DNA from 3 places in the Bacillus salitolerans genome. Region 2 is predicted to be linked to each of the others. Evidence: riboswitches for the same ligand, from Rfam matches in the RefSeq annotation. Region 2 holds a riboswitch; each other region holds the start of a gene.
What was found. Region 2 has a riboswitch for S-adenosylmethionine ahead of metK (methionine adenosyltransferase). Riboswitches for the same ligand answer to the same signal wherever they lie in the genome.

Region 1 (13,001 bases), on a different contig from region 2:
AATCTCGATATTACTTATGTTGTTTCTTGTTAAATCACCAAAAATGAAAAAGCCTGTGCCCTTCAAAAAATTTTTTAAAACCATAAAAAAAATATTTAAAAAGAATGCAAAGTGGCTGATCGCCATCTTTATTATTGGTTGTATTCTTATGTTTGTTCTGTTTGGAGTACTTTTTTATTTATCTACGATGCTAGAGGATGAACATAAAATTGAAGGTGTTAAAAAGGGACTAATCCTTGCCATTCCACTTGCCTCTTTATGTATTGCTTCATTTGTCACAGGGAAAAAAATAGAGGAAAACAAAGTGTTAATGAAATGGTTAACGTTTATTGGAATTCTTTTATCAGCTGGGTCTGTGTTTGCAATCAGTTTTACTGAAAACATCTATTTTCTAATTTCGATTTTCTTCATTTGTGGAATGGGTATCGGAGTTGCACTACCTTGTCTAGACGCTCTCATAACTGAAGGTATCGAGAAAGAGGAAAGAGGTACTATAACGTCTATATATAGCTCCATGAGATTTATTGGAGTGGCATCAGGGCCACCATTATTTGTCTTATTAATGAAGGCTTCCCATCAGGTCATGTATTACACCGTAACTGGTATTTGTATTCTGGCAGCCATCATTGCTTTAGTTGGGATAAAACCAAAAGAAATAAAATAAAGTTTGTATGTAAAAGAGCACCAGTCCTTTATTAGACTGGTGCTCTCTTTTTACTCTAATTAGACGTCTCACTATAAGTTTCAAACTTCGTATCAAACCGAAGACGATGAACGACTTCTTCTTTCTAATCTTGATTATAACTCACATCTTTATCCGGATGTGTAAAAGGTACTCCTTGAGGTTCAATATTTTGTTCGACCAGCTCTCTGTTTTCTTCAGTATTCCAACCTATATCATTTGTTGGATGAACCCATTCATCACCAGACATAATCGATGGATCAACATCTTCGCTCCAATTATTTAATGGAGAATTTTCGGAATCATAAAAGCTATCGCCTATTACAACACCGTGTTCATTCACAAATGGTGGTTCCATTTTTTTACCACTACCTTTAAAGATGGGAGCACTCGCTTGGTGCGGCATTGTTTCATTGATAAATGGAGTTTCAATATCTTGTTTATTTTTCTTATCCAAGTTCATCACCTCTTTTTGTAAAGTGGTTACTCGTTTAGTGTTTCCAACTATGAAAATCATATGAATGGCTTTCGTTTCATTTTGGAATCCTATTTAGAAAGGAGATGAGTACTATGTTAATGGATCGTTCTTTTCCGGTTGCTCACCTAAGTAAGGAAAAATTGACTAAAATTCAAAAGTTTGAGCAAAAATTAAGAGAAGAAACAGGCGAAGATATCGTATTGATTGCTTATGAGCACAAAACAACCAAATAAAATAAGGTCAAAACTTCCTATTATGTCGATGGTCAAGAGGTACACAATATAGAATGAGGATTCTCTCAATTTAAGTTAAAGGGGTGCATACAATGGCAAAACGTAAAGTGAAATTTGATGCTGCAAGGAAAAGTAATTTTACTCCAACTGAAAGCTTACCGGATACTGAATTTGCTCAAGAAGCTGTAGAAGAAGAGGCAATGAAGGGTGCGAATCGGAATTCTAAAAAAGGCTATCAAGGCGGAAGGAAGGAATAAGAGATGGCGAAACGAGTTCAGCGGAAGAAACATGCAGGGGATAACAACCATACGATGTCAAAAGATCTTTTGCAGGAGGAATTTGGTACGGAGCTTGGAAACTATAATGCAAATAAACCAGTTGAATTAGTTGCAGAGGCAAAAGCAAAAAAGAAAAAGTAAAAAACGTGTAGGAATTTTTTCCTACACGTTTACACGATTACGTAATGAAGTGGTACTGAAAATAACATTGTATTTTGCTTAGTTGAATCAAAATAAGCTAATAATAAACACGGTTCATTTTTTATTTCTCCAAGCTGCATGAAGTGCTGTAAGTTAAACGTAATCTTTTCAAGAACCGTATGTTTGAAAACATCCTTTTCTTGAAGCTGAAGGCGTTCATATTCATCCCCAAGGATAGAAGGTTGGTCCAGAATCTGATGATAGTAGAGGGAGCGTTCTCTCTTTTCCATCGTATCATCCCACCATGGCTTCCTAGGTTTAAATTTTTGATTTTGTAAATAATCAATCTTCATTAGGCTGTGAACAACATTCAAATCTTGGTTTAAAGTGGAAGACAAAAAGCTCCAGAGTCGTTTGAATAAATCCTCGAGCTGGTGACCAATTCGTACCCAACCTTGCTCATCCCAATGTTTTCCAAATTCTTGAAAGAAATCAAATGGTGTAGGGAACACATTTGTAACTAAGTATTCTACTGTCAAATCCATCCGGTGATCGTTCCAATATTTCTCCAGTACATCTTCAACTTGTTTAATTTTGGTGATATCCTCAAACGATAATAAATTATTTTTTAAGATTTCATAAGGGGCATGGTCTATATATACATAATCATGCTCAGTCGCACGGATTCGTAATCCTGTTCCTCTTAGCATCTTTAAAAATCCTAATTGTAGTTCCTCTGGTCTCATCGCAAATACATCGTTAAACGTCTTTTTAAAGGATTGATAATCTTCTTCTGGTAAGCCCGCAATTAAGTCTAAATGCTGATCAATTTTCCCGCCATTTTTAACCATTGTGACGGTACGGGTTAGCTTTTGGAAATTTTGTTTTCTCATAACTAATTCATTCGTTGCATCATTTGTTGATTGAACACCAATTTCAAAACGAAACAGTCCTTTTGGTGCATGTTCATTTAAAAACTCTATGACTTCTGGACGCATAATGTCCGCTGTTATTTCAAATTGGAATACGGTCCCTGGAAGATGCTCATCAATCAAAAATTGAAACATTTCCATCGCATAGCTTCTACTAATATTGAAGGTACGATCGACGAATTTAATCGTTTTGGCCCCATTCTCCATTAGATAACGAATATCATCTTTTATTTTTTCTTTATGAAAATAACGAACCCCTACTTCTATTGAAGAAAGACAAAATTGACAGCTAAATGGACATCCCCTGCTCGTTTCAATATACGTAACACGCTTTGATAAATGAGGAATATCCTCCTCGAATCGAAAAGGAGAAGGAGCTTCTTGCAAGTTTAACTTGTTTCGCTGAGGATTAATAACATCTTTATCATCTAATCGATAAGCAAGCCCATGAATACCTGCAAAATCTTTTTCCCCCTTCAACTGATCTAGTAACTGCTTAAATGTTTCCTCTCCTTCACCGATAACAATAAAATCAACATCTACTAAACGGTGTAACCAAAAGGAAACATCATAGGAAACTTCCGGTCCACCAATCATAATCGTGAGCTCTGGTTTTATTTTTTTTAGAATACTAATGACTTTAATTGTCTCTTCAATATTCCAAATATAACAACTAAAACCAATGACATCAGGGGTGTAACGGAATAAATCTGTAACGATATTCATTACAGGATCCTTAATCGTATACTCAACCATTTGAACTTGATGCTCAGGCTGTACATAGGAGCGAAGACATCTAATGGCTAGGTTTGTATGAATATATTTCGCATTTAAGGTAGTTAATACAACATTCATAATGGAACAAACTCTCCTTCTTCCACTTCGATATGATAATAACACTATTTCCATAAGTGAGTGGAGGTAATCAAACGATAAATAGTCAAGTAATAAATATACACTAAAGGCTATTCTACCATATTTCAAGAAAGATAGAGGAGGAGTGTTTTGGTAAAGAATGTTTCAAAATATTGAACAGCTCTGTCTAGTTCATTGTTTCCTCTTTTATAGGATCAAATAACTAATAGATTAGAAGTAAAATAATGAAGGATATAGTAGGGTTTTGTAGAATTTTAGAAAGTAATAAAGACCTTTTAGGAGGTGCTATCTTGTCCATTCCATTAAATGAACCGACGATTGATTTAAAGGGTGAGCTACAAGAAAATAATAGATTACAGTCAAAGCTAAAACAATATAAAATTATGTTCGAACAGTCGTTAGATGCTGTCATTGTGTTTGATTCCCATACAAGATTTGTAAAAGTTAACCAAGCTGCCTGTGATTTATTTGAGTTGTCAAAGGAACAATTGGTTGGAAAGAATATACGTGAATTTTTGCTGTTAGAATCATCCGAGAAAATAATTAATCAAGATCGAGTCCTAACGAATGACGGAGTACTAAAAGGTGAAGTAACGATTAGGTTAAAAAACGGAAAAATAAAAGTGATTGAGTTTTCTGCGAGACGAAATGCAATTGAAGGTTTAGAGATTTCCGTTATGCGTGATATTTCACCCAAAAAAATATTAGAGCGTCAACGAAATATTAGTAGGCAAATGTTTATGGATGTTTATAATCGTGCGGTCGATGGTATTGTTATTTTTGATCGAAATGGAAGGATTATTGATTGTAACGATTCCTTTGTAACAGCGTTTGAATCTAAAAAAGAAGATCTAATAGCCTCTTCAATAGGGGAGTTTGTAGAAGAAGAATATAAGTTTAAACTAGAAAAGCTTTGGAAAATTTTGAGTGAAAAAGGAAAGGCAAAAGGAGATCTGCCTGTTACACTTAAGAACCGTAAGAAAAAAATATTTGAATTTACAACAACTTCTAATATACATGATAATTATTTCATGTCTATAATGAGGGATCTCACAGAAAGACGATTAATGGAAAAACGATTACAAGAAAGTGAGCAACGATTTCGTGATATTTTTGATTTAGCTGTTGATGCAATCATAATATGGGACATAAATGGTAGAGTAATCAATGCAAATCAAGCCGCGAGTAGAACATTTGAGCTACCGGTTGAAACTTTGAGTAAACATATATTGTTTGATTTTGTGGTTGGTCAAGAAAAAGAGCTCGAAATAATCTCCAAAGAATTCCAAGAAAAAGGTAATGTTAGAGCTGAATTAGATTTTACAATGGGAAATGGACAAATAAAAAGGTTAGAGTTTACAAGTAGCTACAAGGTGTTTGATGAGTTTCATATGACGATTTTTAGAAACGTAAGTGAACGAAGAATGATGGAAAATTATTTAAGAGAAAATGAACAAAAATTTAGAAGGATTTTTGAAGATGCGTTTGATGGAATTATTTTATGGAATAAAGACTTAAAGGTAATCGATGCGAACCCAGTAGCTTGCAAAATATTGAAGCTAGAGAGAAAGGAATTACTCACAAGAAATTTTAACGAGATTGTCTCAAGTATGAATTTATGTGATCAAATATCCTACTATTCATCTGATGAAGAGGATGCTTTTGCAGAAGTGATGATTAAGCTTTGTAATGGTGAAGATCGTATTATAGAATTTGCGGTGAAATATAACCTTGTTCCAGGACTCAACCTAGCGATTTTTAGAGATGTTACAGAAAAAAAGAGCATTGAAACCACTCTAAGGGAAAGCGAAAATAAATTTAGACAGCTTTTTGATAATGCTCGAAATGGTCTATGTATAGTGGACAATCACGGATGTATTGTCAATATGAATTCAGAAGCTCATCGAATGTTTAGTTGTAACCAATACAAATCAAAAAACATGAAAATACAAAACTTTATTTCAAAGAGTGGAGAAAAGGAACGTGACTCTTGGCAATCAATGCTTGCAAATGAAGACAAAACAGGACAGTTTGAAGTTTTAGGGAATGACCTGAAAATGAGAATGATCGATTATTCGATAAGTAAAAATATATATTCAGGACATCACCTTATTATCCTTCTCGACGTTACTGAGAAACGTGAAATGGAAGAAAGACTTCGTAAATCAGATACTTTAAATGTAGTAGGTGAACTTGCTGCTGGTATTGCACACGAGATTAGAAATCCCATGACAGCACTGAAGGGCTTTATTCAGTTATTACAAGGATCTATACAGGATGAACATACATTGTATTTTGAAGTGATTACCTCGGAATTAAAGAGAATTGAATCTATTATTACTGAATTCTTGATATTAGCTAAGCCGCAAGCGGTAAGATATGAAAGATCAGACATTTACAAAATTGTTCAGGAAACAATTGATTTATTAAGACCACAGGCTACATTGGATAATATTCAGTTTAAATTGCAAGCGAATGCAAGTAGACATGAATTATATTGTGAAAAAAACCAACTGAAACAAGTCTTTATCAATATTTTAAAAAACGGAATTGAAGTTATGCCTAATGGTGGAGTGATTTTCGTAACAATTGATCAGCCTTCTCAGGAGGAAATGAGAGTTTCCATCTTAGATCAGGGTCCTGGTATGACTGAAGAGAAATTGAAGCGTCTGGGTGAACCTTTTTATACTACAAAAGAGCGAGGTACTGGACTTGGATTAATGGTATCTTATAAAATAATCGGTGAACATCGAGGGAGAATAGAAGTGGAAAGTGTGGTTAATGTCGGAACAACGTTTCATATTTATTTACCATTTGATGGAGCAAAGTTCTGCCGTAGTTCAAATATATAGTAGAATAGGGGTATCATATGATGTATTGGGATTATTATGAATCTATTATAGGCAAAATTTATATCGTTTCAGATGCTACCCATATTAGGAGAATTATCATAGGGGAAGATAGTTTAGAGGGCTTCCAACTAAAAGAGAAATCACTTTGTTTCAAATCTACACCTCTATTAAAAGAAGCTGTTCAACAATTACAAGAATACTTCTGTAAAAAGAGGAAGGATTTTGAACTTCCTTTAAAATATGAGGGAACAGACTTCCAACAAAGCGTATGGGAAGTGTTGAAATTAATTCCATATGGTAAGACCATTTCGTATTCGGAAGTTGCTAATCAATTGAATAATCCAAAATCGGTTCGAGCAGTTGGACAAGCCAATCGGAAAAACCAACTTCCTATCGTCATTCCATGTCACCGTGTTATCGGAAAAAACAATCAGATGACAGGTTATGCCGGAAATAAAATTGGTCTAAAACAAACATTACTTCAGATAGAGGGGGCCCTGATCTAAAAGGGTTAAATGTGAAAAATGATGGAACTTGAAACCGCCTTTCATTTTGTAAATGAATTTGGTTACCTTGCTTTGTTTTTTATACTATGGATAGGATTCTTTGGTATACCTGTACCAAATGAAGCGATTGTTATGACGACGGGCTTTTTTGTAGCGAGTGGTATACTTGAGCCTATTCCAGCATTAGTGATTACGTATATAGGGGTTTTAATGAGTTTAAATACCCTTTATGTTTTTGGACGATTTTTCTTTTTTCCTATCCAGAATAAGCTTCTTCATAAGCCAAAATTTAAACAATATATTCAAAAAGCAACTCAATTAATAGAGAGGTTTGGTCCATTTGCTTTAGTGGTAAGTTATTGTTTTCCAGGAGTCCGTCATTTCGTTCCATTTTTGACAGGGAGTATGAAAATGAAGTTCGGAACATTTCTTCTATATTCATATAGTACGGCTGCTGTTTGGACGGTCATATTTTTTAGTTGTGGGTATTTCTTTGGACAACATATTGATGTAATCCTTACCCATTTCTACTCAATCGGTCTTCCGATCCTCGGTACTTTGTTTATCATCATCTTTTTGATTATACGAACTAGAAGAAAAATTATAACAGCTAAACAGAATGAATCATAGAACACATTTTCTTCTTTCATCTTTTGCTCATTCATTGCATATAATTTACTAAGGTTAAAAATATTGCACACGGGCAAAAGTGAGGAGGTAATCAAGTGAGAAATAAGTTAGTATTTTTTTCAGCGGTATTAGCAAAACTTAATGTGATCAGTCAGGATGAACGTAAACAAATATTGGAAATGAAAAAAATGGAGAGAACCTAGTTCTCTCCATTACGTTTACTCAACCATTAAAATTACACCTAGGCCCTCGGAAGAACCTATTGAGATGGGTACTCTGATTGCTTGATTGTAACTTGTTAATTTTATTTCTCCAACAATTAAGGTAGGGGGAGTGATATCCATGACTAATTCATTTTGTGATGCATTCGTCGCTAGATTCCCTGCGATCATATTGCCTAATTCACCAGTGAATGATTCAAGCATTTCCCCATCTAACTGCATCCCATACATCATTTCGCCAATCGAACTGAATGTTTGTGGCTTACCTTCAATAATTATTCTTCCTTTAATATCTCCAGTCATTCCGATCAAAACTGCCATAGATGAATGCAATGCTTTTTCTTTGAAAAGGGATGGAGATTCAATAGATAAGGAAATAGGAAGAATACTTTTAACTGATTGAATCGCTCCATTTAATACTTTTGTCATGTTAATTTGTACAGTAGTCATTTTTTATTCACCTCGTACATTTCTTAGGGAGAATAGAGCCACGTACTCTAGTTAAGAGGTGACTTTATAGGTGGTAAGTATGATTTTTATATCATATCACATTTTTTTAAATAGTAGGCTAGTTTTTTAGAAAAAAGCGAATAGTGTCGAAAAAATCCAACAACTTATGATTAGTAAATCCTATCATTTGAACATGTTTATTGCTCTATAACACCAAAAAAAACAATGTAACCTAAGTATACAAACACTTGGTTTACATTGTTTTTTCATGCTTACTTGTTAAATAGTAAGGAAATGTGTCGGCTGTAATCACTATCGATTATTCCTTTTTCCGTAATAATAGCTGTTACAAGCTCATTAGGGGTGACGTCAAAGGCAGGGTTGAAAACCTTTACACCTGTTGGTGCAATTTGCTGTCCATTTAAGTGTGTAATTTCTTTTGAATCACGTTCCTCTATTGGAATCTCTTGTCCGGATGATAATGTAGGATCAAAGGTAGATAATGGTGCCGCAACGTAAAAAGGAATTTGAAATGCGTTTGCTAATATAGCTAAATTATAGGTTCCAATTTTATTTGCAACATCCCCATTTGCCGTTATTCTATCAGCCCCAACAATGATGGCATTTATACCTTTTGTTGCAATTGTATGTGCAGCCATACTATCGGTAATCAGTGTAACGTCGATGTCTGCCTGCATGAGCTCCCATGTTGTTAATCTTGCTCCTTGTAATACAGGTCTTGTTTCAGATGCATAAATTTCTAATTTAATTCCACGTTCCTTTGCTAAATAAAAGGGTGAAAGGGCAGTCCCATATTTTGCCGTTGCAATAGATCCTGCATTACAAATGGTCAGGATTTTATCCCCATTTTTGAATAAGGATAAGGCATGCTCTCCAATCTGCTTACATACATCTTCATCCTCTAATTGAATTTGTATCGCTTCGTGAATAAGGGTCGTAACAGCACCATTAATAGATTTAGCGTTGGAGATACTATTGGTAAGGCGATTCAACGCCCAGAATAAATTAATCGCCGTCGGTCTAGAACCTGCTAAGTAGTCACGATCCTTTGTAAGTTTTTCAATGAATTCTTGTAATGTCTCACAGTCGTAATTTTGAGCAGCAAGAGCTAAACCAAATCCTGCAGTTATGCCGATGGCAGGAGCTCCCCTTACTTTTAAAGATACAATAGCATTCCACACATCCTGAATGGTTCTTAATTCGAGATACGTAGTTTCATGTGGCAATAATTGTTGGTCTAAGAGGAGAATATGATCATCTTTCCACTGAACTGATTGTGGTATCGATAATGTATTAGTCATGTTGTAGTACACTCCTTATGAATACAATGAGTTCTTCTACTGAATAAATTGAATCTCTGTTTAGAATGAGTTCAGTACCAAGTGATAGGGCATTTGTCTTGGCTATTAGTCTATCATTGAGCTTTTCTATCCCGTCCAAATCAGCAACATGGGCTAATCCTATTGTTCTCCTTATCATTTCACAACCGGCAAAACCTATTGTATCTTCGAAAATTTGTGAGAGAGTGAAATCTAAATATCCTTCAATTTTAGTATAAATTTCTATACTATCTTGAACCCAGCTAGTAGTAAAGGTTTCTTTAAATGTATTCCATGTTTCAATTATTTGATCATAAAGTTTTAGCCTTTCGTGTTCAGGCTTAGAAAGAGCATTCAGAAGTAAGTTTGCAATAAACTGGCCAACATCAAATCCAATTGGTCCATAAAAGGCAAACTCAGGGTCAATTACTTTAGTCTGAGACTCACTTGCAAATATGCTTCCAGTGTGGAGGTCTCCATGTAATAATGCTTCCCCAGTCGTTACAAACTTTTTCTTTAGTTTTGCAACTTCTTGTTTTAATTTTATATTTTCCCATATTTGATGAACACTTGGCGTTAATTCATCTTCAAAATTGTTTGTCTCATGATTAAAAAATGGATCTGTAAATACTAGGTCTTCCGTAATTTTACATAACTCCGGATTACTGAATTGTTTTACTAACTTTTTCTTTTCTTGAGGATCAAGAGCAAAATCTGAAGTGTAGAATAGCGTTTTCGCTAAATAAACACCTATATGTTTGGCCAAAACAGGATAGTGAGCATTGTTAATTAAACCTTTGCGTGCAATTACAAGGTGTGATAGATCCTCCATGATCATAATCGCAAGTGTCTCGTCTGAATAGTAGACTTTTGGTACAAATTCAGGTACATATTGTCCAAATACATGAAGTGCATCACGTTCGATTTTGTTTCTATTTATAGTGAGTGGCCAGCTTTCACCAACTACTTTTGCATAAGGTAGAGCTTGTTTAATAATAATCCCTTGATTATTTACTTCATCTCGAATATGAAAGATAAGATTTAGATTTCCGTCCCCAATTTCTTTACATGTTAACGTGACATCATTTCTAAATAATCCTAAACGAATAGCGAGTGTAGTTGCTGTTTCTTCTGTTAACGGTTCATACGTATATTCTTTTGTTAATTCCATCATGATTACCTCCAATTAATAGATGACGTAGGAGGCTCTTCAATTAGAAAAGCCTCTTTCAGTTAGAAAGAGGCTTGAAGTTATACTTCTCACCTCTTATCTGTCAGAAAGAAATACCTTCTTTCTGTGGAAGTAGCACCGTGCCTTCTGTGATTACTCACAGGCGCAAATGTAAAGCGCCCCATTTCACAATGGTATTACGGTCGGTTGCTGCAGCTTCATCGGGCCATTCCCTCAGCTAACTCTTGATAAGAGATTATGTTCATTTAAGATATGTCAATCTTAAATGTTTTAGTTTAGTAAGTTAAGTTTTCAGTTGAAACTCGGTTGGTAGCGAGTTTTCAGAAATTTTTCACTTGATGAAAATAATAACAGTTTTTAGTTATATATGTCAATAGTTTTTAGTAAATGAAATATTTAGCAATAAAATTCGGGTCTTCTATCTTCAAAAATTGGTATTTGCTTACGTACAGAAGTCACCTTCTCAGTATCAATCGTACCTGTGAGAATAAATTCCGTTTCATTTGCTTCAGAAATTATTTCTCCCCATGGATCAATGATCATAGAGTGACCTGCGAATACATTGCGAGGATCACTTCCTGATCGGTTACAAGCAATAACGTAGCATTGATTTTCAATGGCTCTACTAATCAGGAGCGTACGCCAGTGTGCAAGTCTAGGCAGCGGCCATTCCGCTACTACGAACACAATTTGTGCACCTTGTGATGTATGTTTACGAACCCATTCAGGAAATCGTATATCATAGCAAATGAGTCCTGCACATAGAGTATTACCTATTTCAAATAATCCGTCTTTTACCCCAGGTTGGAGGTGGTGATGCTCATCCATCAATTTAAATAAATGTAATTTACTGTACTCTCCTAGTAGATTTCCATCACGGCCAATTATTAGCATTGTATTATATACACCTTCACTAGTCTGTTTCGCTATAGATCCACCTATTAGAATAATCTTGTTTTCCTTTGCGAAATTTGTAAGAAATGTGAGTGCTCTTTCCCCATTTTTATCTGAGATTTCATCTAGTCTTGTTAGATCATAACCGGTGGACCATAGTTCTGGAAGAACGATGACGTCCGGATTATCAGATAATGCGAGTGTCATTTTTTCTGCGACGATGTTATAGTTCTCATTCGGATCTCCAAATACAATATCAAATTGTATACAGCTTATTTTCAGTTCCATAGATTTGAAATCACCTCAAAAAATTACTTTACATTTTGTTCTTAACAATATATTATTTGTGACTAGAATTTCAAGCCAAAATTCATTAAAAATTCCAAATAGTTTAATTTGAATAAGTAGGTGGAATGATGAAGGTATTCGAGCAATCAGATATTTTAAAAAGTTTACCTGTTCAATTCTTTGCTAGTTTAGTTGCGAAGGTGAACAAGGTTGTAGAACAAGGGTATGATGTGATTAATTTGGGACAAGGTAACCCTGACAGGCCGACACCAGAGCATATTGTGAAATCTTTACAGGAGTCAGCCGCGAATCCACTTCACCACAAGTACTCTCCATTTAGGGGACAACGTTTTCTAAAAGACGCGATAGTATCATTTTATAAACGTGAGTATGGTGTCGAACTTGATCCTGACAAACAAGTAGCAATACTGTTTGGAGGTAAGGCTGGTCTAGTTGAGGTTCCACAATGTGTGTTAAATCCAGGAGATGTAGCACTAGTGCCAGATCCGGGATATCCAGATTATTGGTCAGGTGTTGAACTAGCAAGAGGGAAAATGGAATTTATGCCGTTAAAGGTTGAGAACAAGTTCCTTCCTGACTATTCTAAAATCAGCTCTGACATATTACAAAGGGCGAAGTTAATGTTCTTAAATTATCCTAATAATCCAACTGGTGCTGTTGCTCCGAAAGAATTTTTTGAAGAAACAATAGAAATAGCTAAAAAGAATGATATATGTGTCGTACATGATTTTGCTTATGGTGCAATCGGTTTTGATGGAAATAAACCAATAAGCTTTCTTCAAGTCGAAGGTGCAACCGAGGTGGGGATTGAAATATATACGTTATCTAAAACATATAACATGGCGGGCTGGAGAATTGGATTTGCAGTTGGGAATGAGAGTGTCATCGAATCCATCAACCTTCTTCAAGATCATTTATATGTTAGTTTATTCGGTGGTATACAAGAAGCTGCGGCCACCGCACTTTTATCCTCGCAGAATTGTGTAG
Region 2 (13,001 bases):
GTTTTGGCCACAGGCACTTAACGCAAATAAAAGAACAGTAGACACTAATATAGTTAAGCCTAGTTTTATAATTCGCATTGAATGATCCTCCTTGAGAGTGAAATAGCAGTAAACTACTTACAATAAAATATGTTGGGTAAAAAAATGTGTGAATGCCTATAAAAAAATTAGAAAATGTCTTGGAGTGAATAAAATGGAAGAAGGTATCATCCTATCGAAGCAGCGATTTCCATCACCAAACCCTAGGATAGATCTGCATATTATTACTTATTTGTGCCAAGGTTTGAAGGTAAAAGGCTTACTTGCTGAACCGAAAGAGGGTAAGGGTTTTGATGGGTTTTTATACTTAAGGGGTGGAATTAAAAACGTTGGAAAAGTGCGTGTTGGGAGAATTGTCCAATTCGCTTCTGAAGGATTTGTCGTTATGGCTCCATTTTATAGGGGAAACCAAGGTGGAGAGGGGAACGAAGATTTTGCTGGGGAGGACAGGCAGGATGCACTTTCTGCCCTGCATATATTGAGAAAACATCCAAAGGTGAATTATGATCGTATTCATGTATTTGGATTCTCAAGAGGAGGGGTGATGGCCCTTTTTACAGGTATAATAGATTTAAATATTCGATCGGTTGTTTGCTGGGGAGGGGTGTCTGATATGGCCTTAACCTATGTAGAACGATTAGACCTTAGGAGAATGATGAAGAGGGTAATCGGAGGGACACCTACAAAAGTACCTGATGCGTATAAATGGAGAACGCCACTTTTCTTTTTAGAAAGTCTAAGTGCGCCTGTTCTAATTATACATGGGAAAAATGATCATAATGTCTCAGTTGAACATTCTTACCGATTAGAAAAACGATTAAAAGAATTAAATAAACCAGTTGAAGCATGGTACTTTGATGAATTTACACATTACTTTCCGCCACTAGTGAATAGAAAAGTTGTGAAGGATTTAACGACCTGGATGAAGAAACAATAACATGAAGGAGCGACTAGCTTCTAGAAGAAACGTAGGAGGGATCATATGGGAATGCCATTAGAGCTTAATACAATGATTGTTACAAAGGGTAATGAACAACGAATTGATCATAACATATTTAGTTTACAAAAGGATGGTTATCGGTTGTATCCATTGGATATTCCACTTGAGGTGAGGAAGCAGAAGGACTCAGATACGAGCGGTATGGGTGTTATAAAAAAAGTAGAACTAACAGAAGGTAAAACGTTTATTACATATGAACTCGTTTCGTTAAATTCAACAAATTAGAATAAGGATGTATTAGATAGTTAGTTTCAACAGCAAATATAACCTAGAACGTATGCATTCGAATACAAAAAAACAGCAATCAGGTGATTGCTGTTTCTCTATTTTACACAGTCGGTCCACCAAGTGTTCGAATTTCTTCTGAAACGTCTGTGAACTTATTGAAGTTCTCTTTAAATTTGTTCGCAAGCTCTGTAGCTTTTTGAGCATAAGCTTCTTTATCTTCCCAAGTTTGTGCAGGGAGAAGTACTTCATCTGGTACTCCTGGTACATGTAATGGAATATCAAAACCAAAGTAAGCACCTTTTGTTGTTTCAACATTCGTTAATTCGCCTTCAAGCGCTGCTTGAACCATTGCTCGAGTGTAAGAAAGCTTCATTCTGCTTCCGACCCCATATTCTCCGCCAGTCCAGCCTGTATTAACTAAATATACTTCTACACTATGCTCATCGATCTTTTTCCCAAGCATTTCTGCATAAACAGTTGCTGGTAATGGTAAGAATGGTGAACCGAAGCATGTAGAGAATGTTGCTTGTGGAGATGTAATTCCTCTTTCTGTACCTGCTAGTTTACTTGTATAACCACTTAAGAAATGGTACATCGCTTGTTCTTTTGTTAGTTTACTGATTGGAGGTAATACTCCAAAAGCATCAGCAGTTAAGAAAATAATCGTATTAGGATGACCAGCAACACTTGGATCCACAATATTATCAATGGCTTGAATCGGGTATGCTGCGCGAGTATTTTCAGTTAAAGAATTATCATCATAGTCAGGCTGACGAGTTTGATCATTTAAAATAACGTTTTCTAACACACTTCCAAATCGAATGGCATCAAAAATTTGTGGTTCTTTTTCTCTTGAAAGGTTGATACATTTTGCATAACATCCACCTTCAACATTGAACACACCAGTATTTGACCAACCGTGCTCATCATCACCGATCAGACGTCTGTTCGGGTCAGCAGATAACGTTGTTTTTCCTGTGCCTGATAGTCCGAAGAATAACGCTACATCACCTTCAGCACCAACGTTTGCTGAGCAGTGCATTGGAAGGATACCGTTCTCAGGTAGTAAGTAGTTCATAACAGAGAAAATGGATTTTTTCATTTCCCCAGCATATTCCGTTCCACCAATAAGTACAATTCTTCTCTCGAAAGAGACAATAATAAATGTTTCTGATTGAGTTCCATCTACTGCTGGATCTGCCTTGAAATTCGGAGCTGAAATAACTGTAAATTGAGCTTCATGTGAAGTAAGTTCGTTTTCTGTTGGTCTAATAAATAGCTGATGCGCAAATAAGTTATGCCATGCATATTCATTAATGACTTGGATAGGAAGGCGATATTTTTCATCAGCACCTGCAAACCCTTTAAACACAAACAACTCATCTTTATCCTTTAAATATTGTAGGACCTTATTATATAATTTATCGAATACCTCTACTGATATAGGTTGATTGATTGATCCCCATGCAATTTTATCTTTTACAGATTCTTCTTCAACAATAAATTTATCTTTAGGAGAGCGCCCTGTATATTTTCCTGTTGTTGCACGTACTGCGCCTGTTGCTGTTAGTTCTCCCTCATGTCTTGCAAGTACTTTTTCAACTAGACCTGGAACAGACAAATTTGTATAAATGTTTTGTCCGCTTAATAATTCTTTTAAGTTGATTGATACATCAACAGAGTTCATGTTCATAACCTGCCTTTTCCCTGATAATTTTTCTATTAATCTAAAAAAGGTGAATGATAACGATTACTCGCTCTGAAAATTAGTATAACATATTTAAGTGAATAGTCTATACTATTTTACGTTATTGTACGCATCATTCACAAAAATGTACCATTATTTCACCATCTTGTTCTTTATTAGGCAATAGCCCACCCTTTTTTAGGCATTCTTCATAGCTTAATAAGAGGAGGGATATTAAATGATGGATTTAATGAATCTAAGTACATTTGATTATGCTACCATTGCCGCGATCATTGCTGCATTTGTAACGGTAGTAGGAAATGCCTTTTCAATTGATAAAAAGTATCGATCCCTATTAGCGGTTGGATTCGGTCTACTATTTGTATTTATACCACAATTTTGGACAGAAAGGCTCTTAACTGCATTAATCATTGGGTTAACAGCTAGTGGTGTTTACAGTCAAGTAAAACCGAGAATTAATGAAAAGGAACTAATGAAATACAAAATACATGATGAAATAAAGAAAGAAAATGATACAAAAAACCAAAAAAATAATGATACTCCGTATTAGTTTTACCATATTTAAAGGAAACAAGTAAAATCTAAAATAAAAAGTATTGATTTCGTTATTGACAGGATTCGACTAAGTACGTTATGATATGAGCCGAACGGATACTCTCTTATCCCGAGCAGGTGGAGGGAACAGGCCCTATGAAACCCAGCAACCATCATGAAAATATGATAAGGTGCTAACCTGTTGCAAGGCAGCTGCCTTGAACGATAAGAGCGAAAGGCTAACACATACAACAAACCTTTCCTCTATAAATGGGAGAGGTTTTTTTATTTTATCTACATATAATTAGCCCTATCTTCTGACATCGGATTATGAAAACATGTTTTTGTATAAGCTAATCAGGTATACATGTATAAGGAAGAACACCTTTGTTTTATCTAACATATATTACTCTGGCTAAGCAAAAATTTTCTAATAAAAATGTGTTTGATTAAGAATAATAAGGGAATGAGTACCGTATCAACTTTGAGGTGAACAACCTCTTATTGAATAAGGGAGGAATAATGAAAAGATGTCAAACAAACGCCGTTTATTTACATCTGAATCTGTAACGGAAGGACATCCTGATAAAATTTGTGACCAAATCTCTGACTCGATTTTGGATGCAATTTTATCCAAGGATGCGAATGCACGTGTAGCGTGTGAAACATCTGTAACGACAGGTCTAGTACTAGTTGCTGGGGAAATTACAACATCTACATATGTGGATATTCCAAAAATTGTTCGTGAAACAATTCGAGAAATTGGCTATACACGTGCAAAATATGGTTTCGATGCAGAAACTTGTGCAGTACTAACATCTATTGATGAGCAATCAGCAGATATTGCAATGGGTGTAGATCAAGCTCTAGAGGCTCGTGAAGGTCAAATGACAGATGCAGAAATTGAAGCTATTGGTGCTGGTGACCAAGGGCTTATGTTTGGATTTGCTTGTAATGAAACAAAAGAACTTATGCCATTGCCTATTTCATTAGCACATAAATTATCTCGTCGTTTAACAGAAGTACGTAAAGAGGAAATTTTACCTTACCTACGTCCAGATGGAAAAACACAAGTAACGGTTGAGTATGATGAAAATAATGTACCAGTTCGTATTGATACAATCGTTATCTCCACTCAGCATCACCCAGAAGTATCAAATGAACAAATTCACCGTAATTTAAAAGAGCATGTTATCGATCCTGTTGTACCAAAAGAGCTAATTGATGAAAACACGAAATATTTTATTAACCCAACTGGACGCTTTGTAATTGGTGGACCACAAGGAGACGCAGGATTAACAGGTCGTAAGATTATTGTTGATACGTATGGCGGATACGCTCGTCATGGCGGCGGTGCCTTCTCTGGTAAGGATCCTACAAAGGTTGACCGCTCAGCTGCATATGCTGCACGTTACGTTGCAAAAAATATTGTAGCTGCTGGTTTAGCTGATAAGGCTGAGGTTCAATTAGCATATGCAATCGGAGTTGCTCAACCAGTATCCATTGCGGTTGATACATTTGGAACAGGTACTGTTGATGAAGAAGTATTAGTTGATCTTATCCGTAACAATTTTGACCTTCGCCCAGCAGGAATTATTAAAATGCTAGATTTACGTCGTCCAATTTATAAGCAAACAGCTGCTTACGGTCACTTCGGACGCAATGATTTAGATCTACCTTGGGAGCGTACAGACAAGGCTGCTGCGTTAAAATCTCAAGCATAATTAAAAGAAGGAACTGCAAACATGCAGTTCCTTTTATTTATTATTATGAAAGTATAAGTTTTCAGTAAGAGAATGGGCTAGTGACTTGGAATCCAGCACAATCACCCAGCCACTCGAGGTCAAACAACCTGTCATGAATAAAAGGAAAAACCACCTTCTTTTCATGACAGACGATTTGCTCTGCCTGTGGCTAAACGGGGCGCTTGTGCCTTTTCTTCTGATTAAAAGTTAGGCAAACTTTTTTTCATTAGAACGATGCAAGGCTGTTTCATATTCATAAAGTAAACTCTCAAAGATGGAGTCCCAGGTTTGTGTTAAAGCATATGTCCTTGCCTCATGTTGCATATTTTTTCGTAGTTCATCATTTGATAAAAGGGATTCAATAGCATGGACAAACGAGCTAACTTTTTTAGGTTCACAAAGAATACCGGTTATTCCATTTTTAATAATATTTTTTACTCCTCCAGAATTTGCACCCACAACAGGTGTACCACAAGCCAATGCTTCGAGCACTACATTCCCAAAGGTTTCAGTAGGTGAAGGAAAAATGAATAAATCAGAGCCTGCATAAACTTCTGCTAGCTCCTGACCACCTAAATATCCTGTAAAAGTAACGTTAGTAGGAACTTGTCGTTCAAGATCAGCCTTTGATGGTCCATCACCGACAATTAAAAACCGAACATTATGTTGAAGAGCTAAAGGTAGTTGATTCATGATACCCAATAGGGTATCCACGTCTTTTTCAGGAGCTAGTCTTCCTACATAGGAAAGGATATACTTTTCGTGGATATCATATTTTTGACGTAATTGCTGTGTGCTTTCTAATGGTTTGAAGACAGAGCCATCTACACCTCTACTCCAAACATGTAGATTTGTGAAACCATGCCTTCTGAGCTGTTCTTTTGTTTCTTGTGATGGGACAAAGGTTTTTAAAAAGGAGCGGTGAAACCAAGTCATGTATTTCCATAGAAGTGTAGAAAGGAATTGTAGGTCATAATACTCCAGATATTGATCAAAGTCAGTATGGTATGAGCCTACTAGAGGGATATTGAGTTTTTTAGCATAATGAATACCACAGAGCCCGACATTAAATGGTGTGGCCACATGAATAATGTCAGGCTTAAATTGTGATAATTGGTTTCTAACGTGAAGCATATTTGGCAGGGCTAACCTACACTCTGGATAAAGAAAAAAGGGCAAGCTAGTAAAGCGATGAATATGTGTTGAAAATAATTCTTCATCTTTTGTACAATCAGGTGCGAAGACCTTATAATCGATTCCTTGCTGATCTAAATAGTCCGTAAAGCGTTTTAGTGTTCTGGCTACTCCATTTACTTGTGGCGCAAACGTATCTGTAAAAATCGCAATTTTCATCAAATGTCCCTCCATCATTTATAGAATCAAAAAATTCATCAATTTATGTTCTATAAAGGCAAAAGAAGCAAGTCCAGTAAGAGTACCGAGAATGCTTCCGACTAAAACATCAGAAGGATAATGAAGACCAAGGTAAATTCTTGATAATCCTACACTTATTGCGATAGGTAGTAGAAGAAGTCCCAAAATTGGCATCCAAAGAAATAATGGAATTACGATAGAAAAAATGGCAGTTGTATGACCAGATGGGAACGAATGATCCTTTAATGGATTCACTGTTACTTTTGTTTCTTGTAAAGCTAAATAAGGTCGACGGCGCGGATATATTTTTTTTACAAACACTACTGGGAGGTGGCTGATTAATAACGACAGCCCACTAGCGAGTCCGACATATTTCGTCTGTGATGATGACAATACGAAAAAAATAAGGACTGAAGCAATTGTAAAGGTAGCTCCACCTAAATGAGTAATATTTCGGAAATAGAAGTTTAAGAATTTATGATCAAAATGTCTATTCACACTCCGAAATATATGACACTCAAAATCATATAAATTGGCAAGAATTTTTGTCATTCTATATCTACCCCTTTGGTTTCTTTAAAGGCTATACATGGAACAAACTCTATCTTTATTTTAGAGGGTAAATATTTTGCGAATAATAAGCAATTGTTAAATTTTCGCATCATTTTTTCTTCATATTTATATAAAATTTATGAATATTTAACAAAGTTTATGAATAGGGACAAATAAAGCATCTACTTTTGTAAGGATTTATAATATTGGCCTTTTTCAACATATTCTCTTCGAATACGTTCCATATCTTTTATATCCTCCTTCTCCAAGGTTCTAACAACTTTAACTGGACGTCCGAAGGCTAATGAGTTAGGAGGAATTATTTTTCCAGGTGGTACTAGGCTGCCAGCACCAATAAATGCACCTTCGCCAATCTCTGCACCATCAAGTACAATAGAACCCATTCCAATTAATGCTCCTTTTTTGATGATGGAACTATGTAATATCACTGCATGGCCAATCGTCACATCATCTTCAAGAATGAGGGGGCGATTTGGACTTTGATGAAGAACACAATTATCTTGAACATTTACGTTGTTGCCAATGATTGTCGGTGAAACATCACCTCGAATCACTGTATTGAACCAAATACTGCTGTTTTCACCAATTTTTACATCACCAGTAATTGTGACGAAGTCCGCAATAAAAGCGCTATCTGAAATAATCGGTGTTTTGCCATGGTAAGGGTAAATCATGAATGTGTCTCCTTTGTGAAATATTTTATTTGCTTAGTTCTTGTAGCGGAAACTAGAGTATTTCCATCTTGTTGTATTGTATCAAAACCGATAAGCTATTGTTAAGGATTTCTAGGGGGGATAAGCATGTGGAAGTGGGAAGCTGATAATCCGAAGGGCGTAATCGTGATAGTTCATGGCGCAGCTGAGCATCATGGTCGCTACCGCTGGTTAATTGAAATGTGGAGATGTGAAGGATATCATGTCATCATGGGTGACCTACCTGGCCACGGAACTACTTCACGTAGTCAAAGGGGGCATATAAACAGCTTCGATGAGTATATTGAGACAGTTGAAATGTGGTATAAAGAAGCGCAGCGATATGAACTTCCGATTTTTTTACTTGGTCATAGCATGGGTGGATTAATTGTAATAAGAAGCCTGCAAGAAAAACAACTCTCGGTAAAGGGTGTTATGTTGTCTTCACCATGGCTAGCCCTTGCAGAAGGATTAACTCCTTCAAGGGTGTTAAATTCAGCGTCTAAGGTACTAAATCATCTATTTCCTTCATTTCGATTCAGTACAGGTCTAAATGCTGAGATGGTTACAAGAAATAAAGAAGTGATCACTTTTACTAAAAATGATTCACTTTATGTTAAGAAGATTACGGTAAGATGGTTTCGAGAAATAATCCAAGCACATGCTTTAGCTTTCAGTAATATCAACAAGTTTCCAGACATACCTGTGTTATTCATGCAGAGTGGGAGTGATGAGGTAGTTGATAAAACGAAAGGGAAAGAGTGGTTTGATTTATCACTACTAACTGATAAAACGTACAAAGAATGGCCAGGCTTATATCATGAATTATTTAACGAACCTGAACGAGATAAGGTATTTGAATATGCGAAGAGATTTGTAGAAACCCAACTCGAACTCGAATAGGAAAGGAGTGTTGGTGACTATGGTGCCATCAAACCCTTTGAGTTTAATGCCTAAAGTCTATAAAGACGTTTTTCCGCTTGTAAAGAAGCATTTAGCAGTTTGGAGAAAGCGTGCTGAAGAAATTCCAAATCCAGAACTTCGATCACAGGCATTGGCAAGTATTCAAACTAAAACATTTCATTGTGAAGGGGGAGCTATTCTAGCTCTTCTTTCATTCGAGCATATAGATGAATGTATCCGTTTTATCGTGGCATACCAAACAATCAGTGACTATTTAGATAATTTATGTGATAGAAGTACTTCTCTAGATCCTGCTGATTTTGAGGCGTTACACGAATCAATGCCACATGCTCTTACAATAGATGGGAATCTACCCTTGGATTATTATCGCTTTCGTGAGGATCGAGATGATGGTGGATACTTAAGGGATTTAGTCGTAACATGTCAAGAAGTATTACATTTGCTGCCTAAAAAGCACTATCATCTTATTCAATCTCATTTGTTAGAGTTAGCGGAGTATTACTGTGCCTTACAAGTTCATAAGCATGTAGCCAAAGAGGAGAGAGTGGGAAGGTTAGAAAAATGGTTTTCTTCTTATCAACGGAATTTGCCAGACATGGAATGGTATGAATTTGGTGCTTGTTCTGGATCTACTTTAGGAATATTTTGCTTAGTTTCGTATGCCTTTCAGGAACATTTAGATGAGCAAGATGTACTTAAAATTCGAAATGGCTATTTCCCATATGTTCAAGGCTTACATATACTTCTAGATTATTTTATCGATCAAGAGGAGGATCAAAAAGGAGGGGACCTCAATTTTTGTTTTTATTACCCCGATGGAAATCGGTTAATAGAACGATTTCGTCATTTCATTGTGGAAGCCGATAATCAAATAAAAGGAATACCGCATGAAAAGTTTCATCGTTTAATCAACCGAGGCTTGTTAGGGCTTTATTTATCCGATGATAAAGTGAATTATCAAAAAGATGTCCGTCATCTATCTAAGACATTGATCAGGCAGGGCGGAATCATTAGCTATTTCTTTTATATAAATGGACGAGCCTTTCGAAAGTGGAAAAAATTGAAAAAAGAACCTGTGTAATGAGATGTCCTCCCAAAAGTTATCATTCTAACTTTTGGGGGGCAGTTCAAAACTAGGTTCTTTTTTCAATGGCAATAATAAAAGGGGGATTATTTTGTTGGTTCATAAATTGATAACGCAAGACGTGCACTTTTTTTTGATCTAAACGTTCTACATACTCCACTAATTGGTCACGTTCAATTATCCCTTCGAGATGACCGTGGTAAATGACTAAAACCAGTATTCCTTCTGGCTTTAACATAGAGATAATTTGTTCAATAGCCGATATTGTAGTACTAGGTGTAGTAACAATTTTTTTATCTCCACCAGGAAGGTAGCCTAGGTTAAATATTGCTCCCCCAATATTTCTGGATTCGTCTGAAGGAAGCATACTTTGAACATGTTCATGCCCACTTAGATATAAGGTGGCTCGGTCCTGTAGGTTATGTTCTTGAAGCCGACCAGAGGCGGAATCAATTGCTTCTTTTTGAATATCAAAGCCATAAACATGTCCTTGTTCACCAACTAGTTCTGCTAAAAAAACGGTATCATGCCCATTTCCAATTGTTGCATCAATGGCAATATCCCCTTGAGAGATGGCTTTTGTTAGCAATGTCCTGGCAAATGGTAATATTCTGTCGAGAATCATCCGATATTCACACGTTCTTTCTGGTGATATTTTCCTTGGTAACTATTTCTTTTTATAAGCTCTGCTTCAATTGCATTAATAACTTGCCACTTATTTAAGCTCCACATTGGTCCAATCATTAGGTCAGGCGGCCCATCCCCAGTAATACGATGGATTATCATTTCAGGTGGCAATAACTCAAGTTGGTCACACACTAGTTGGACATATTGATCTAATGATAAAAATTCTAACAAGCCTTTTTCATATTGCTTTACCATTGGAGTGCCTTTGAGAAGGTGTAGTAAGTGTATTTTTATACCTTGAACATCCAACTTGGCTACTTCTTTGGCTGTTGTCATCATCATTTCTGGTGTTTCTTGTGGAAGGCCATTAATGATATGAGAACAAATGTTAATGTTATGCTTACGGAGCTTTTCAACACCTTTTATATAACATTCATAATCATGAGCCCTGTTGATCAAATGTGCTGTGTGCTCATGAACTGTTTGTAAACCAAGCTCTACCCATAAATAAGTTCGTTCATTTATCTCAGCCAAGTATTCAACTACATCATCTGGAAGACAATCTGGTCTTGTTGCAATGGATAGGCCCACAACGCCTTCTTGTTTTAGAACCGTCTCGTATTTTTCCTTAAGCTCTGAAACGGGGGCATGCGTATTAGTGAAAGCCTGAAAATAGCCTAAATACTTACCGTCTTTCCACTTTTGATGCATTTTATCTTTGATCGTATGGAACTGCTTTTCAATTGATTCGGCGCGGCTTCCGGCGAAATCACCTGAACCAGCAACACTACAAAATGTACAGCCTCCATGGGCTACTGTACCATCACGGTTTGGACAATCAAATCCACCGTCAATCGCAACCTTAAAAACTTTATGTCCAAAGTGCTGACGCAAATGGTAATTCCAAGAATGGTATCGTTTTTGATCATCCGTATATGGGAATGGATTAGACTGATTCATGCTTCAGTCCTCCTTTTTGTGTATAAGACTTTGTATCGTTACATACATACTGAAAATTTTATCATGAATTGATGGAATGACCAATAGATTGAAAAAGGGAACGAGTGGGAAAAACAACCTGTGTATAGCTATGATAGGAAGTTGGTTTGTTGTATAAACTATTGTGGATGAAGTTATTTCTTCATCGATTGTTCGGATTGTGAAGGAGGTAATAATAATGGCAACACGTCAATCTGTTGAAGAATATTTACAAATGGCGGAAGATACACTTCGCTATGCAAAGGAACAGTTCACTGAAGCAAAAAAACAAGAACACTATAACCAAACTGAATATACAAAAGCTCAACAAGAGCTCGAAAGAACAGTGATAGAGCTCGGCCAACTAGCACATAGTGGGAACACGCAGCAAAAAGAACAAATCGATCGTATGAGACTTCAGCTTCAACAAATCCAAAACGAAATGATCATCTATCCACATGCCTAAACTTCGACAGGTGACAGTCACTTGTCACGTTTTGTCGAATATTTTTTTGGAGGTGCAGTAATCATGCAACACCGTTCAGATCAAAATAATCCAGAGCAAAAAACGAAAAATGGTATTAACAACCAAGATATGGAGATTGGTGCTGACTTTGATCCTGTGAAACAAGTAAAGAAAAAGAATGCAAAACGTGCACAACCAGATCGATCAAAGGGTCAACACTAATAGAAAAACTGTCCTCTCTACGAAGAGGGCAGTTTTTTTATTACGAATTTAGATAAAATCATCATGTAAATGAAAGCCTACTTACTTTTACAACATATTAATTAGAGTATTGTAGTTAGAAAAAAATCGGTAACCACTTACCACTAAGAAGTTGGTGTGAGTCTTTCTAATTTTCAAAATTATTAAATATTTCGAAAACCGAAAAATGTTACGTTTTACATATTGCCCCCTGTAAAGAAAAGGAATACAATTTACGAGGTAAATATGAAAAATGAGGAGGTCACAACATGCCTAAAAAATTGTGGCTATTACTTATAGGAATGGTTATTAATGTTGTTGGTTCTTCGTTTTTATGGCCTCTAAATGTTATTTATATACACGATGTCCTCGGGAAGTCGTTAACGATGGCAGGTGTCGTACTCATGTTAAATAGTGCTTCTGGTGTTGTTGGGAACTTAGTTGGTGGTTTTTTATTCGATCGTTTCGGTGGATATCGTTCGATTTTAATCGGTGTTATCATCACATCACTTTCAGCAATTGGCTTAGTTTGGAATCATAGCTGGCCATATTATGTTGTATTTTTAATGTTTCTTGGACTAGGCTCCGGTATGGTTTTCCCATCAATGTATGCAATGGCTGGTTCAGTTTGGCCAGAAGGTGGTAGGAAGCCGTTTAATTCAATGTATGTTGCTCAAAATATTGGGGTTGCCGTGGGAGCTGCTCTAGGTGGGTTCGTTGCGAATATATCATTTGAACTAACATTCATAGCAAATGCAGGTATGTATGCACTGTTTTTCTTACTAGCAA
Region 3 (6,388 bases), on a different contig from region 2:
GCTTGAAAAGAGAATCACTCTTTTAGAAGAGGGGGTTGGTGCTGTTGCTACCTCTTCAGGTCAGGCTGCAATTACGTTAGCAATCTTGAATATTGCACATGCAGGCGATGAGATTGTAGCGGCTACTAATTTGTATGGAGGGACCTATAATTTATTTTCCACGACTTTTCCGAAATATGGAATTAAGGTTACGTTTGTAGATTCTTCCAACCCAGAAAATTTTAAGAAAGCCATAACTAATAAGACGAAGGCGGTATTCGCCGAAACGATTGGAAACCCGAGTTTGCAAATTCTTGATATTGAAGCAGTAGCCAATATTGCACATGAGGCAGGTATTCCTTTAATTGTGGATAATACTTTTGCCACTCCGTCGCTTTGTAAACCATTAAAATGGGGTGCAGATATTGTTGTTCATTCAGCAACGAAGTGGATTGGAGGTCACGGAAACTCCATTGGGGGGCTCATTGTAGATGGAGGGAAATTTAATTGGAACAGTGATAAGTTCCCTGGATTCACAGATCCAGATCCTAGCTATAACGGCTTACGTTATATAGATATTGGTGAAGCGGCGTATATCATTAAATTGCGTGTTCAGCTATTACGAGATTTTGGTTCATGCTTGAGTCCTTTTAATGCATTTCTACTTTTGCAAGGGCTTGAAACACTACAGCTCCGAATGGAAAAACATGTTAAAAACGCAAAGGAAATAGCACAATATTTAGTGAATCATCCATCAGTTGATTGGGTCTCATATCCAGGACTTAAATCTCATGAATCGTTTGTTCTCGCAAAAAAATACTTAATAAAAGGTCAGGGGGCAGTGGTTGTCTTTGGAATTAAGGGTGGCAGAGACGCAGGTAAGAAATTTATTGATTCGCTTGAACTATGGTCCCACTTAGCCAATGTTGGTGATGCAAGGTCCCTTGTCATTCATCCAGCTTCAACTACACATTCTCAATTAACTAGTGACCAACTAATAGCAACCGGTGTGACTGAAGAGTTAGTACGTCTGTCTATTGGTCTTGAATCCGTGAGAGATTTAACGAATGATTTAAATCAAGCACTCATTCTTGCTTCTGGTGTGTCTAATGAAATCAGGAAAGAGGCAACAGTAGATTGATAGTTACAAGAATACTATAAAATTATTTTAAAATAGGTATTGACGATTAAATCATGCACATGCTAAGATTACCTTCGTAATAATTTTTCCTTGAGTGATTTAAAGTGCTAATTGAATAAAGTGTGTATGCGTACACAACTCTTATCGTGAGAGGTGGAGGGACTGGGCCCTATGAAACCCGGCAACCGTCAACAAGATGTTGAAATGGTGCCAATTCCTACAAAGCGTTTGCTTTGGAAGATGAGAGAGAGGAAACGAATGTTTACCCTTTCTGTCATATTGCAGAAAGGGTTTTTTGTTCTAATCTAATATTTTTCCTTTTACTAAAGGAAAAATATGATACGACGATGACACTATCCGTAGTAATTCGATAAAGATACTTAGGGAAAGAAGGTGAGGAAAACATGATTGCATTAAAGAATATAAAAAAAGTATTCTCTTCAAAATCTGGGAAGGTTACCGCGGTGAATGGAATTAACCTGGAAATAGCAGAAGGAGAAATATTCGGAATCATTGGGTATAGTGGAGCAGGGAAAAGCACACTTATCCGAATGTTTAACCAGCTAGAAAAACCAACAGATGGATCAATCATTGTCGCTGGAAGAGATATGGCTAAGATCAATGGCAGAGAGCTGAGACAGGCAAGACAGGAGATTGGTATGATTTTTCAGCACTTTAACTTGCTTTGGTCTAGAACGGTAAGAGAAAATATAGCCTTCCCATTAGAGATAGCTGGTGTCCAAAAACAGGAGCAAGTAAAGAGAGTAAATGAACTGATTAAGCTTGTTGGCCTTGAGGGGAGAGGGGATGCCTATCCTTCTGAGCTAAGTGGTGGACAAAAACAACGTGTTGGAATTGCACGGGCATTAGCCAATAATCCAAAGGTACTACTGTGTGATGAAGCGACTTCAGCTTTAGATCCTCAAACAACCGATTCCATCCTAGATTTACTAGTCGACATCAATGAAAGACTCGGACTCACGATCGTGCTTATCACTCATGAAATGCATGTCATTCGTAAAATTTGCCATCGTGTTGCGGTTATGGAAAATGGGATTGTCGTTGAAGAAGGCGATGTGTTGCAGGTGTTTAAAAATCCACAGGAGCCTATTACGAAGCGTTTTGTCGGTCAACTAACTGAGCCAGAAGAAACGAAGGAAACGGTTGAACATTTACTTCATCGTTATCCAAATGGTCAGGTCATTCAGTTGACGTTTGTAGGAGAGGGAACCGAGCAGCCAGTCATTTCAAATGTAATTCGTAACTTTAATATTACGGTCAATATACTTCAAGGGAAAATTGCTCAACTACAAACGGGAGCCTATGGTGCATTATTTCTTCACATTGATGGAGAAGACACTGAAGTAGAAAAAGCTATTTCTTATATAAGAGAGCAGTCAGTCGGTGTGGAGGTGATTTCAAGTGTTTAATCAACTTCTACCAAATGTAAAGTGGGACAAAATGATTGATGCTACTCTGCAAACACTTTATATGACAGCTGTTTCTGTTCTAGCAACATTTGTATTCGGGGTAATTTTAGGACTCCTATTGTTTTTAACCGGTAAAGGGAATTTATGGGAAAACAAAACCGTCAACCAAACGATTGCTGGAATCGTCAATATCTTCCGCTCAATTCCGTTTATTATCCTTATTATACTGTTAATTCCATTTACGAAGTTTATCGTTGGAACGATGCTAGGATCCAATGCAGCTTTACCGGCGCTCATCATAGGAGCAGCACCGTTTTATGCAAGAATGGTAGAAATTGCACTTCGAGAAATTGATAAAGGAGTCATTGAAGCATCGAGGGCAATGGGAGCAACGACCGGAACGATTATATGGAAAGTCTTACTTCCAGAGTCAATGCCGGCACTCGTATCAGGAATAACGGTTACAGCCATTGCGTTAGTCGGATACACGGCGATGGCAGGTGTTGTTGGAGCGGGTGGTCTTGGAAACTTAGCTTTCTTGGACGGATTTCAACGAAATCAAAATGATGTAACGCTAATATCAACGATTTTCATTTTAATTATTGTATTTATTATTCAGTTTATCGGTGACATTGTCACATCATCTATAGATAAAAGATAAAAAATAAGGAGAGAAGACAACATGAAAAAGATTTTAACATTTGTTAGTTTAGTAGCAGTATTATTTACATTAGCAGCTTGTGGCGGTAACGAAGGAAAGTTAGTGGTAGGAGCTTCAAACGTACCACACGCTGAAATTTTAGAACAAGCAAAACCAATTTTAGCAGAAAAGGGAATTGAATTAGAAATCATTCCTTTCCAAGATTATATTTTACCAAACAAAGCATTAGCTGATGAAGAAATCGATGCAAACTATTTCCAGCACATTCCTTACTTAGAAGCACAAATTGCTGAAAATGAATATGACTTCGTAAACGCTGGTGGAATTCACATCGAACCTATCGGTGTATATTCACAAAAATACAAAAGTCTAGATGAACTACCTGATGGAGCAACAATCATTATGAGTAACTCTGTTGCAGATCATGGACGTATATTAACAATGTTACAAAGCCAAGGGTTAATTACTCTAACAGAAGGTATCGACACAACAACAGCTACAGTTGATGATATTGCTGAAAATCCAAAGAACTTAGTATTCAAGGCAGATGTTGAAGCAGGCTTACTTCCACAAGTTTATAATAACAATGAGGGGGACGCAGTGCTAATCAACACAAACTACGCAATTGACGCGGGATTAAATCCATTAAAAGATGCCATTGCGATAGAAGGACCAGATTCACCTTATGTAAACATTATTGCTGTACGTACTGGCGACGAAAATCTGGAAGCTATTAAGACACTAGTTGAGGTACTTCGTTCTGAAGCAATCCAAAGCTTTATTACAGAAAAATATGAGGGTGCAGTAGTTCCTGTAAGTGAATAAAACTTTGATCACGCCTAAGCAAAATGCTTAGGCGTTTTATGTTCGCCCAGCATGGGCGAACTCTAACGGGTGAAAGTCCCGAGTACGACCTTGTAGCGGTAAGTACATAGCTAAAAGCAAGGGTGTCCACGGTGACGTGGAATCTGAAGGAAGCTCGAGGCAAACCTTCGGTCTGACGAACAGAAACCATATAAGAGGCAACGTATGAGGATAAGACTGCATAAGAAGTCAAAGTCCGATAGCTACTGTATCATACGGTGTATATATGGCAGATGGATGAAGGGAAAGAGTTCGCACCTTAACTGGGGAGGTCTCACTGGTCTACACCAAACCCTTGTAGTGATACAAGACTGGATAGTGAGAAGTCAGCATAAGCCGTAGTAGTGGAGATATCTAATGAAAGTTAGAAGGAGCGAAGGGCCGAACAATTTTATCGTTATAGAAATCTCGATTGGGAGAGGAAATAGACCACTGGCACAATGCGGAAAAGTGGATACCATTTCTACGAGAAGGGAAAGGAAATAACAAGCATGTATGAAAGAAAACTACTTGATGAGATTCTTGATAGAGACAATCTTAACCAGGCATTTAAACAGGTGAAGAAAAACAAAGGTGCAGCAGGTGTCGATGGTATGACGGTAGATGAGTTGGAGGGATATTTGGCAATGAACAAAGCTGAGATTATCCAACAAATCAGAGGGAGAAAATATCAACCTCAACCGGTTTTAAGAGTAGAAATACCGAAACCAAATGGGGGGAAACGACTACTAGGTATACCTACCGTCATAGATAGAGTCATTCAACAAGCAATAGCACAAGTTCTCACCCCTATGTTTGACAAGGGTTTTAGCGAGTATAGTTACGGATTCAGACCCAAACGATATGCAGAAATGGCGATCTTACAAGCTTTAGAATTCATGAATGATGGCTACGACTGGATAGTGGATATAGACCTCGAGCGTTTCTTCGACACAGTACATCACGACAGACTAATGAATCTGGTATCAAGAACAGTCAGTGACGGAGATGTGATTTCTCTTATTCGAAAGTTTCTAGTGAGTGGTGTTCAAATAGATGAAGACTACAAAGAAACCGTAATAGGTACTCCGCAAGGAGGAAATTTATCTCCACTACTAAGCAATATCATGCTTAACGAACTGGATAAAGAATTAGAGAACCGTGGTCTACACTTTGTACGTTATGCAGATGATTGTATTATCCTTGTGAAAAGTGAGATGGCAGCCAAACGAGTGATGAGGTCTGTGACAAAATTCATTGAGGAAAAACTAGGTCTAATTGTTAATGTCGAAAAATCAAGGGTTATCACACCGAACGAGCCAGATATGAAATTCTTAGGGTTCGGCTTCTTTAAAGACAAGCTAGCGGAGGTATACAAAGCTAAACCTCATCATAAGTCAGTAGAATACTTCAAATACAAACTTAAACAATTAACTAGGAAGAATTGGAGTGTTGGGACGAAGTACCAAGTGGAGCGTATTAATCAACTAGTTAGAGGATGGATTAACTATTTTAAAGTTGGTTACATGAAAACTTTGCTTAGAAACATTGACTCCCACACAAGATTTCGACTAAGAATGTGTATTTGGAAGAAGTGGAAAACAGCGAAGAATCGCCGAAAGAACCTGATTAAGCTAGGGATGAATTGGAATAATGCATATAAATATAGCCACACAAGCAAGGGTGTGGCTAGAATCGCCTATTCGTGGGTACTTACTACAACTATAACAAATAAGAGATTAGCCGCTTTCGGTCTAACCTCTTGTGTTCAACACTACAATAAAGTACATGCTTAGAATAAAATTGAACCGCCGTATACGGAACCGTACGTACGGTGGTGTGAGAGGTCGGAGGTTAGTCACCTCCTCCTACTCGATTATATTATTGTAGGATAAGAAAACGTTGTAAGTATACAAAGGAACGGGATAAGTAAAGTAGGATCCAAAGCGAGCTAGGTAAAAAGATACAGTGGTAAGTAAAAAGGAAGTACAGGTAAGTAAAAGGAGAAACGAGGAAAGTAAAAAGTCAAACGAGGTAAGTAAACAAAGGAAGAGGTAAGTAAAAAGGAAGTACAGGTAAGTAAAAGGAGAAACGAGTTAAGTAAAAAGTCAAACGAGGTAAGTAACCAAAGGTACAGGTAAGTAAAAAGGAAGTACAGGTAAGTAAAAGGAGAAACGAGGTAAGTAAAAAGCAAAACGAGGTAAGTAAACAAAGGTAGAGGTAAGTAAAAAGGAAGTACAGGTAAGTAAAAGGAGAAACGAGTTAAGTAAAAAGTCAAACGAGGTAAGTAAACAAAGGTAGAGGTAAGTAAAAAGGAAGTACAGGTAAGTAAAA

Region 1: linked by a shared signal. The riboswitch ahead of mtnK (S-methyl-5-thioribose kinase) and the one ahead of metK (methionine adenosyltransferase) in region 2 are both predicted to bind S-adenosylmethionine.
Region 3: linked by a shared signal. The riboswitch ahead of ACFSCX_RS14255 (methionine ABC transporter ATP-binding protein) and the one ahead of metK (methionine adenosyltransferase) in region 2 are both predicted to bind S-adenosylmethionine.

Annotation. Positions count from the first base shown of each region.
Region 1 covers NZ_JBHUEM010000003.1:279,432-292,432, forward strand. Annotated here, with positions in the region: gene ACFSCX_RS02940 (MFS transporter) at 1-664, shown strand, start outside; gene ACFSCX_RS02945 (DUF3905 domain-containing protein) at 789-1,145, opposite strand; gene ACFSCX_RS02950 (hypothetical protein) at 1,253-1,393, shown strand; gene ACFSCX_RS02955 (hypothetical protein) at 1,486-1,650, shown strand; gene ACFSCX_RS02960 (hypothetical protein) at 1,654-1,812, shown strand; gene ACFSCX_RS02965 (B12-binding domain-containing radical SAM protein) at 1,842-3,599, opposite strand; gene ACFSCX_RS25705 (PAS domain S-box protein) at 3,911-6,472, shown strand; gene ACFSCX_RS02980 (methylated-DNA--[protein]-cysteine S-methyltransferase) at 6,493-6,978, shown strand; gene ACFSCX_RS02985 (DedA family protein) at 6,997-7,608, shown strand; gene ACFSCX_RS02990 (chemotaxis protein CheX) at 7,827-8,279, opposite strand; gene mtnA (S-methyl-5-thioribose-1-phosphate isomerase) at 8,552-9,601, opposite strand; gene mtnK (S-methyl-5-thioribose kinase) at 9,594-10,790, opposite strand; SAM riboswitch class I at 10,884-11,045, opposite strand; gene ACFSCX_RS03005 (carbon-nitrogen family hydrolase) at 11,208-11,993, opposite strand; gene ACFSCX_RS03010 (pyridoxal phosphate-dependent aminotransferase) at 12,122-13,001, shown strand, end outside.
Region 2 covers NZ_JBHUEM010000054.1:92,281-105,281, forward strand. Annotated here, with positions in the region: gene ACFSCX_RS22475 (ABC transporter substrate-binding protein) at 1-78, opposite strand, end outside; gene ACFSCX_RS22480 (alpha/beta hydrolase family protein) at 194-976, shown strand; gene ACFSCX_RS22485 (DUF2584 domain-containing protein) at 1,022-1,264, shown strand; gene pckA (phosphoenolpyruvate carboxykinase (ATP)) at 1,368-2,954, opposite strand; gene ACFSCX_RS22495 (hypothetical protein) at 3,193-3,525, shown strand; SAM riboswitch class I at 3,632-3,741, shown strand; gene metK (methionine adenosyltransferase) at 4,040-5,233, shown strand; gene ACFSCX_RS22505 (glycosyltransferase family 4 protein) at 5,462-6,607, opposite strand; gene ACFSCX_RS22510 (phosphatase PAP2 family protein) at 6,626-7,180, opposite strand; gene ACFSCX_RS22515 (gamma carbonic anhydrase) at 7,363-7,875, opposite strand; gene ACFSCX_RS22520 (alpha/beta hydrolase) at 8,002-8,796, shown strand; gene ACFSCX_RS22525 (tetraprenyl-beta-curcumene synthase family protein) at 8,816-9,898, shown strand; gene mnmM (tRNA 5-(aminomethyl)-2-thiouridylate-methyltransferase MnmM) at 9,951-10,526, opposite strand; gene mnmL (tRNA modification radical SAM protein MnmL/YtqA) at 10,523-11,488, opposite strand; gene ACFSCX_RS22540 (YtzC family protein) at 11,706-11,972, shown strand; gene ACFSCX_RS22545 (glycogen biosynthesis protein GlgD) at 12,036-12,194, shown strand; gene ACFSCX_RS22550 (MDR family MFS transporter) at 12,482-13,001, shown strand, end outside.
Region 3 covers NZ_JBHUEM010000022.1:403-6,790, reverse strand. Annotated here, with positions in the region: gene ACFSCX_RS14260 (O-acetylhomoserine aminocarboxypropyltransferase/cysteine synthase family protein) at 1-1,120, shown strand, start outside; SAM riboswitch class I at 1,259-1,367, shown strand; gene ACFSCX_RS14255 (methionine ABC transporter ATP-binding protein) at 1,525-2,550, shown strand; gene ACFSCX_RS14250 (methionine ABC transporter permease) at 2,543-3,211, shown strand; gene metQ (methionine ABC transporter substrate-binding lipoprotein MetQ) at 3,233-4,036, shown strand; gene ltrA (group II intron reverse transcriptase/maturase) at 4,567-5,850, shown strand.